Regions from separate parts of the Cellulosilyticum sp. WCF-2 genome, predicted to be linked through region 1. Evidence: predicted binding sites of a transcription regulator. Region 1 holds the regulator's gene; the other holds the start of a gene.
What was found. Region 1 encodes Rex, which represses fermentation and respiration genes when NADH is low (regulators of the CRP and FNR family bind a similar motif). Its sites were predicted from a motif close to ATTGTTAANTANTTAACAAT; they were not measured.
Positions count from the first base shown of each region.

Region 2: adhE (bifunctional acetaldehyde-CoA/alcohol dehydrogenase) is a predicted target of Rex. The motif match lies at 2,990-3,009, and genes of this name have one in related genera.

Region 1 is NZ_CP034675.1:3,994,243-3,998,922, reverse strand. It holds gene EKH84_RS18115 (DUF5050 domain-containing protein) at 1-556, shown strand, start outside; gene EKH84_RS18110 (ABC-F family ATP-binding cassette domain-containing protein) at 619-2,529, opposite strand; gene EKH84_RS18105 (redox-sensing transcriptional repressor Rex) at 2,674-3,357, shown strand; gene EKH84_RS18100 (recombinase family protein) at 4,163-4,680, shown strand, end outside.
Region 2 is NZ_CP034675.1:196,424-201,103, reverse strand. It holds gene EKH84_RS00725 (methyl-accepting chemotaxis protein) at 1-247, shown strand, start outside; gene adhE (bifunctional acetaldehyde-CoA/alcohol dehydrogenase) at 327-2,942, opposite strand; gene EKH84_RS00715 (GGDEF domain-containing protein) at 3,352-4,476, shown strand; gene EKH84_RS00710 (alkaline phosphatase) at 4,578-4,680, shown strand, end outside.

The DNA of each region.
Region 1 (4,680 bases):
CAATTATGACCTTACCCTATATCAAGTAGACTTAGAAACAAAAATAAGTCAAGTCCTAACTGAGCGAGGGGTAGTATTAGGTAAGTATGAAGAGGCATTATATTATGAAGAAACCACTGGTGATAATGGCGTTAATAATTATCAAATTAATAAGATAGTAAGTGGTCAATCAGAAAATTATATAGAGAAAGTGACTAGCATTGATCATACTAGTGACGCGCTCTATTTTAATTTACAGGAACATAACATTTATATAGGCCGTAAAATCTTTAATGAGGGGTATGGTGAATTTGTTAAATATAATGAGGTGTATGATTTAAAGAAAAAAGAAACAAGAGTAAGTTTGCCTGATGAACAAGGCTTTCCAGGAGGAGGGGCAAGTACAAAGGTCATTAGTACAAAGGGTACAGCAACGTATTACTTACAGTACCTCAATGAATGGAATTGGCTTAGTGATTTAAAAGTAGTGGATACATCTACTAATACAGAGACTGTCCTTAAAAAAGAGATTATAGAACCTAAGCTGATACGCTTGCAGGTGCAAAATAATCAGTAAAAAGAATAGCAAATAAAAAACTGGTCTCAAAGCTTTTAGCTGGAACCAGTTTTTTGTTTTTTTTATAGTGTCTCGCTTAAGGCTTCCCATTCTTCATAATACTTGGTAATGGTAGCATTTAAGTTTTCTTTTTCTGCCAGGAGTAGGCTGCTTTTATCATAGTTACTGTAGACTTCCTCTAGGCAAAGCTGGGCGTCAATATCAGCTATTTTTTCTTCAGCTTCGCTAATAGCTGTTTCTAGCTTGGCCATTTGGTTTTGAATACGGCGTATTCTGGTTTGTTCTTCTTTTTGCTTTTGCCAATCTTCTTTATTAGTGGTAGCAGCAGTAGCTTCTTCTACAACAACGCTGGTTTGCTGAGTAGCTGAAGCAGCAAGCTCCTTTTTCTTTTCTATATAATAATCATAGTCTCCTAAATATTCCATGGTGCCGTCTTTAGACATATCAATGATTTTACTTGCTGTTTGATTGATAAAATAACGGTCATGGGAAACATAAAGGACAGTGCCTTCATAGTTTAATATGGCACTTTCTAGAATTTCCTTTGAAAGAATATCTAAGTGGTTAGTCGGCTCATCTAAGATGAGAAAATTGGCTTTAGAAAGCATGATTTTGGCTAATGCGACACGGCCTTTTTCACCACCGCTTAAGCTACTAATGGGTTTAAAAACATCATCATTCGTAAAGAGAAAAGCAGCCAGTACATTACGGATTTCTCCATTTTTAAGTTCTGGGAAAGTACCTTGGATTTCCTCCATAATGGTGTTAGTAGTATCTAAGGTAGCATGTTCTTGATCGTAATAGCCTACAATAACATTGCTTCCTAATTTTAGGGTACCCGTTGTAGGAGTCATTTGATCTAAAATCATACGGAAAACAGTGGTTTTACCAACGCCATTAGGACCTACGAGAGCTACTTTATCCCCTTTTTTGATTTCCATATTCATATGGCTAAAAATCGGGCTGGTATCAAAGGTTTTACTTAATTCACTAATGCTTAAGACATCATTGCCACTTACAACTCTTGGGGTGAGTACTAGCTGCATAGGTTTGTTATCAATCATTGGCATATCCATGACTTCTACTTTTTCTAAAGCTTTTTCACGGCTACGAGCACGTTTAATAGATTTTTCCCTGTTAAATTGTTTTAGCTTAGCAATAACCGCTTGTTGGTGGGCAATTTCCTTTTGCTGTTTTTCAAAGTGTTTCATAGCCACTTCATATTCTTTTTCACTTTTGATGATGTAGTCGCTGTAGTTACCGTTGTAAACAAAGCTACGTCCAAATTCTAAGTGAACGACTTTAGTGACGATTTTATCTAAGAAGTAACGGTCATGGGAAATAATAAGGACAGCACCTTTATAGCTACGTAAAAAGCCTTCTAGCCATTCGATAGCTTCAATGTCTAAATGGTTGGTAGGTTCGTCTAAGAGTAATAAACTAGGCTCTTGAAGTAGGAGCTTACCTAGAGCGACACGGTTTTTTTGTCCCCCTGATAAAATAGACACTGGTTTATCATAAATGGTTTCATCAAAGCCTAAGCCTTTAAGAACGCCTTTGACTAAACTTTTGTATTCATAACCCTTACTATTTTCAAATACCATACGTTCAGCATCATATTTATGAATGAGTTCTAAAGAACCAGTCTTAGCGATTTCAGCTTCCATGGCATGAAGTTTTTCTTCTAAGGCAATGACTTCATCAAATACATGTAGGAGTTCCTCATAGACGGTAGCTGTAGAATCTAACTCCATATGTTGTTTTAAGTAACCTATGGTGCAGTCTTTAGTAGAAGTAATGGTACCTTCATCTGGTTCTAATTCCTTAGTTAGAATTTTAAAAAGGGTTGTTTTACCTACACCATTATTTCCTATTAAAGCTACTTTCTCATGGTCTTCGATATGAAAACTAATATTTTTTAAGATTTCTCGGTCAATAAATGTTTTCTTGATATTGCTACATGAAATAATCATAATATCCTCCTTGTAACGCCTTTTATTATTTTAGCAAATAAAAGCGCAAATTGAAAGAAAAGGGGCCAATAATCTACATTGACAAAAAAAAAACTTAAATGCTATACTAGGGTTATGAGTTTGCGTATATGAGGAGATGAGAAGGTGACGGAAGAAAGAAAGATTTCTATGAATGTAATACGGAGATTGCCACGTTATTACAGATATCTGGGAGAATTGTTACAAAAAGGAGTAACCAAAATCTCCTCCAGAGAATTAAGTGAGAAGATGAATGTGACCGCATCACAAATTCGTCAAGACCTTAACAATTTTGGAGGCTTTGGGCAACAGGGTTACGGATACAATGTGGAGTACTTGCATACAGAGATAGGAAAGATATTAGGACTTCACCAAAACTATAAAATGATTATTGTAGGCGTAGGTAACTTAGGACAAGCTATTGCTAATTCAACATCATTTAGTAAAAGAGGCTTTAAGTTAATCGGTTTATTTGACGTTAATCCAAGACTAATTGGTATGAGCATACACGGGGTAGAAGTACAAGATATTGACAAAATGGAGCAGTTCGTAAAAGAAAATGAAGTAGAAATTGCTATTTTAACAATGCCAAAAACAAGAGTAAAAGAGACAGCTGAGAGTTTAGCAAAATGGGGGATAAAAGGCTTATGGAACTTCTCACCTGTGGATTTATTCGTACCAGATACAGTACAAGTTGAAAATGTACACCTTTCTCATTCATTAATGACTTTGGCTTATAAGATTAATGAGGCTGAGGTTGAAAGAGAGAAGAAAGATAAGAGTGAGAGTATAGGGCAAATTGAAGAATAAAGTGGTGGCTTAATGGAGTTCTTTGGGAATGATATTGAGGGGAAGAATGGATAGAAGTGAATAAAGATAAGGGAATGTCCGTAAGGCTTTTGTTGGGAAGACAGAAGGCTTATGGGCATTTCTTTTTGCGTTTAAAGAGATAGATCTTTAGGTAATAGGGGAGTAAAGGCGAAAAAGTGAGAACAAAGATAAAGTGAATGCTTTCATTTGTAAGTAAGTTGCGATCAGAAGCTACTGGAAAGAAATGAGAGGGATGGCTGCCCTCCGGAGTTCCGCTCCGTATTTTCGCAGGCACTAAGCTTATTTTTTTGATGAACGGTCGAAACTCGCTGGCGCTCAAACAGTCTCCCTAAAACCCATCAAAAAAATTTGCTAAGTGCCTGCTGAAAATACTCGCAAGTCACCCCTTGAGGGCAGCCATCCCTCTCATTTCCAGCAGCTTTCTGGCGTAAAGGTGCTTTTTATAAAAAAGATTGTCTTAATAATGTCGAAAATAGACGAACCCTTTTTGTTGTTATATGTGGTTTGATGAGAGTACAATAAGCTTATAAAAGAACGAGTAAGGGTTAATATAATAATGTTATACAGGAAAGTGGTTTAGCTCAAATTATTTCAAGTGAATTGTAAGGGGATATTTATAATAAAACAAATGATTTCATTGACACTTTTGAACCACTAAAATCAGTCAGCATTACTAATAAAATGATGGAAAAATGTAAAAGAAATGAAGAAAACCTTTTTGTTGACACATTCAAGAAGACAAGCTATGATTGAGTCAATAAATGACAAAAGGTGGAAACTAGCGATGACTACATATGGATATGCAAGATGTTCGACAGACGAAAATAAGCAAGATATTAATAGGCAGAAAAGAGAACTTAAAGCTTTAGGTTGTGTGGATGAGAAAAATATATATTGGGAATATGAAAGTGGTACTAAGATAGAGCGAATAGAGTTAAATAGGCTATTAAATCAAGTGAAAGCAGGAGATACTATTGTTACTACAGAGGTGTCACGTATTACAAGAAGTACAAAGCAACTATGTGAAATTATAGAGATGGCAAAAGAAAAGAATTTGAAGCTCGTGATAGGTGGCTTTATAGTTGATTGTACAAAAGGACAATTAGATGCTATGACTGATGGAATGCTAAAAATGATGGGTGTATTTGCTGAAATGGAACGCAATATGATAAGTGAGCGTGTAAAGAGTGGAATGGCAAATGCAGCAGCTAAAGGTAAAGTCATAGGAAGACCGAGTACAACGGTTGATAGTTTGCCAAGTAGTTTTATAAAGCATTATCCAAAGTATAGGAATAAAGAGAT
Region 2 (4,680 bases), 980 kb from region 1:
GACTGAGTATATGAAAGAAGTTAATGACCAAGTAAGTATTGTTACAGATAAGGTTAATGAGATGGTAGGGGTTAATGAGCGGCTTATTAAAAATACCCAAGAGATTGCAGCTATAAGTGAGCAAACTCTAGCAGGTATAGAAATGACGACAGAAGCTACGATGCAGAATAATAACTGCGTGCAAAGATCAAAAGAAATTGCTAGTGGATTATTAGAGAGTGCAAAGGCTATGAAACAATATATTTAATTTGAATAAAAAGAAGAGGACACTAGCCGTTTGACTAGTGTCCTCTTCTTTTATTTTTAGGTGGAGTAAAATAAAATGACTATTTACCGTAGTAAGCTTTTTTGTAAAGCTCTTCAAGTTCTGTTACTTTTGGAAGTCTAGGATTAGCTGTTGTACATTGATCTTCGAAAGCTTTGTAAGAAAGATCTGAAATTTTAGCTAAGAATTCTTTTTCATCTACATTCATTTCTTTAAGTGTGAATGGGATGTTAACTTCTTTCATTAAGTCTTTAACTGCTTTAACAAGTGATGCAACACCTTCTTCTGGAGTAGAAGCTTTAAGACCTAACATTTTAGCAATGTCTTGATATCTTTGTGGAGCGATGAACTTACCGTATTTAGGGAATGCCATAAATTTAGATGGGTTAGTTTCACCATTGTAAGCAATAACGTGTGGAAGAAGAATTGCATTTGCACGACCATGAGCGATATGGAATTCACCACCAAGTTTATGAGCAAGTGAGTGGTTAATACCAAGGAATGCATTTGTAAATGCCATACCTGCGATACATGATGCATTGTGCATTTTTTCTCTTGCTTCTGGGTCTTTAGCACCGTTTTTGTATGAACGTGGTAAGTATTCAAATACAAGTTTAATAGCGTGAAGTGCAAGAGCGTCTGTATAGTCAGAAGCTAAAACGGATACGTAAGCTTCGATAGCGTGTGTAAGAACGTCAAGACCTGTGTCTGCTGTTGGGCTTGCTGGAACTGACATAACAAATTCTGGGTCAATGATAGCTACATCTGGTGTTAATTCATAGTCAGCAAGTGGGTATTTCATATTCTTAGATTTATCAGAGATTACAGCGAAAGATGTTACTTCTGAACCTGTACCTGATGTTGTTGGAATAGAAACCATTTTTGCTTTTTTACCAAGTTTAGGGAATTTGTAAACACGTTTTCTAATATCCATGAATTTTTGAGCCATACCGATGAAGTCAGCTTCTGGGTGTTCATAGAATAACCACATAGCTTTAGCAGCATCCATTGCAGAACCACCACCAAGAGCGATAATAACGTCTGGTTGGAATGAATTCATAACAGCTGTACCTTTTTTAACTGTTACTAAGTCTGGATCTGGTTCAACTTCGCTAAAGATTTCAATAGCTACTTTATTTAAATTTTTATTTAATTGGTAAGTTAATTTATCAACATAACCAAGTTTAACCATCATTGGGTCAGCTACGATCATTGCACGAGAGATGTCTGGCATTTTTGCTAAATATTGTACTGAACCTGCTTCGAAGTAGATTTTTTCTGGAATTTTAAACCATTGCATATTCACGCGTCTCTTAGCCACCCTTTTCTTATTGATTAAGTTTTGAGCTGTAACGTTTGATGATGTAGAGTTATGTCCGTAAGAACCACAGCCAAGTGTAAGTGAAGGCATAAGTGAGTTGTAAACATCACCGATACCACCGAATGCTGATGGAGAGTTTACAATGATACGGCAAGCTTTAAGACGTTTACCATATTCATCAATAAGGTCATTATTTGTTGTATGGATAACTGCTGTATGTCCAAGACCACCGAGTTCAACCATTGTTTCAGCTTTTACGATACCATCTTCAACGTCTTTTGCTTTAACAACAGCAAGTACTGGAGAAAGTTTTTCTCTTGAAAGTGGGTAAGCTTCACCAACACCATCAATTTCACAGCAGATTACTTTAGTTTCTTTTGGAATAGTAATACCAGCAAGAGCTGCAATTTCATATGGATATTTACCAACGATAGCTGGACCTGCCATCATACGAACTGGGTCGATAACAACTGGTTCAAGTTTTTTAATTTCTTCTTTAGTAGCAAAGTAGCAGCCTTGTTTTTTCATGAAAGCAACAGCTTGATCATAAACTGGAGCTTCAATGATAGCAGCTTGTTCAGATGCACAAATCATACCATTATCAAATGATTTAGAAAGGATAAGGTCTGTAAGTGATTGTTCAAGATTAGCTGTTTTTTCAATGAAAGCAGGTACGTTACCAGGACCAACACCAAGAGCTGGTTTACCAGTAGAATAAGCAGCTTTAACCATTGCAGAACCACCAGTTGCAAGTACAGTTGCTACATCAGGATGATTCATAAGAGCATTTGTAGCTTCGATAGATGGTACATCAATCCATTGAACACAGTTTTCAGGTGCTCCAGCTTTGATAGCAGCATCTCTTACGATGATAGCAGCTTCACGAGAACAGTTTTGAGCAGCTGGGTGGAAACCAAAGATAATTGGATTACGTGTTTTAGCACATGTGATAGCTTTGAACATTGTTGTAGAAGTTGGGTTTGTGGTTGGTGTAACACCAGCTACGATACCTACTGGTTCAGCAATTTCGATGTAACCTTCATCTTCGTTATCTTCAATAACACCTACAGTTTTTTCATGTTTAATACTGTGATAAATATACTCTGTTGCAAAGATATTCTTTGTAACTTTATCTTCAAAAATACCACGGCCTGTTTCTTCAACTGCCATCTTAGCAAGTTTCATTTGAGCGGATAAACCAGCAAGAGCCATAGCTTTAGTAATTTCGTCAACTTGTGCTTGATCGAGTTTCATGTACTCATCAAGAGCAACCTTCGCTTTTTGAACTAATTCGTCTACCATTTTTACAGCATCAACTACAGGTGCTTCTTCTTTAACTTTCTTGTTTTCAGACATTTTAATAGCCTCCTTTAATGTGATTGTATAATAGTGAGTGAAGATATATTGTTATATTTTTAACAATATAAAACACAAAAAATAATAAAACTTGTTAATGTATTGTGAATATATTGTGATGTTAACATGACATTGTAGCTTTGTCAATTTATTGATTGTTGTAAAATTATAAACTATTGATAAATATAAACAGGTAAAACGTTGGGATTTAGCACATAATTTTTTAAAGAAACAAAAAGTAATTGTTAAATATCAAACAAAAAAATAAACAAAGATAATTGGGCATCAAAAAAGTATTGTCAATATGAATAATAAATAGATAATAAAAGTGAAAAAAATTTACATAATCTTTAAGAATTCAGATAATTGTGTGTTAATATAGACTATAAGAGGGAGGGGTTATAACGATATGTTTTGGCAAGTACAAACTAATATTGTAGTATCACTTATTTTAGGCATTATTATTGCACATGCTTTTTTTAGACTAGATAAATCGGAGCTGATTAATAGATTGTTTATGTATTTAATAGGGCTTGATATACTTATAATGTTATTAGAGATAGGGAGTGTTATTTTTAATACAAAGAATTTATCTACTTTTAGGATACTTCATCTAATAGTTAATATATTAGGATTTATTATAGTGCCAGTATTTTTACTTTTGGGGGTGTTATATTTTGAATGTTGGTTACAAAAGGCCCTGCGAGCGAAAATAAAATGTAATAGATGGATTTACGTACCGGCTATTATCCTTTTTGTTTTAACCCTCATTAATATAAGGACAGGCTGGATTGCAACTGTAAGTTTGGAAAATGATTATATAAGAGGTCAGTTATTTTGGATAGTTCCTACAATTACCCTATTTTATTTAGGTTATGGCATTTTACTTATCTGGCGCTATCACAAAAGATTGACGGCTTATAAGTACATCATGGGGTTAATGTATTTTACTATCATCACTTTGGTTGTGGTAGTTCAAGTTGTTTGTGAAGATTATTTAACGATATGGAGTACAGTAGGTGGTTTATTAGTTTGTGCATATGTTTTTAACATTATAGATGGGCTTCAATATGATGCACTTACAATGATGGAAAATAAACAAAGTTATTTAAGCTACACTTCCAAATTAGCAAAGAAACAAAAATTAACTTTAACAGCTATTAATATAGATCTGGACGATTTTAAGATAATTAATGATCGATATGGGCATCAAGAAGGTGATGAGGCTCTGAAAAGTTTCTCTCAAATTCTAAGAGGTAGTTTTCCTTATAAGCACCGTATTTTTAGAATGGGTGGGGATGAATTCCTTATTTTAAGTGAGCAGCAAAATAAGAAACAGATGATAAAATACATGGAAAGATTTAAAGAACGGGTAAAAGCTTATAATGTTAGTAGCGGTAAAGTCTATGACTTGAAGTTTAGTTATGGCATGGATAGTTACAATAGTGATTATAAATGTGTAGAAGAATTTTTAAAGTATGTAGACAGTATGATGTATACTCAAAAGGAAAAAAAGAAAAGAAGAAGGATTTAACAAGGAGTTAACTTAAATCTAATAAAGAACAAACTCCGATTTAATATCCCCCTTTTATACTAAACGCATGAAATAAAGCAAATAGTAAAGGGGAAATAAGAATGAAACTTTCAAAGAAGATTTTTGCAGCTATTTTATGTACAGCCCTTGTAGGTATCACAGCAGTGGGGACGATTGCAGTGCCAGCTAGAGCTAATACGACTA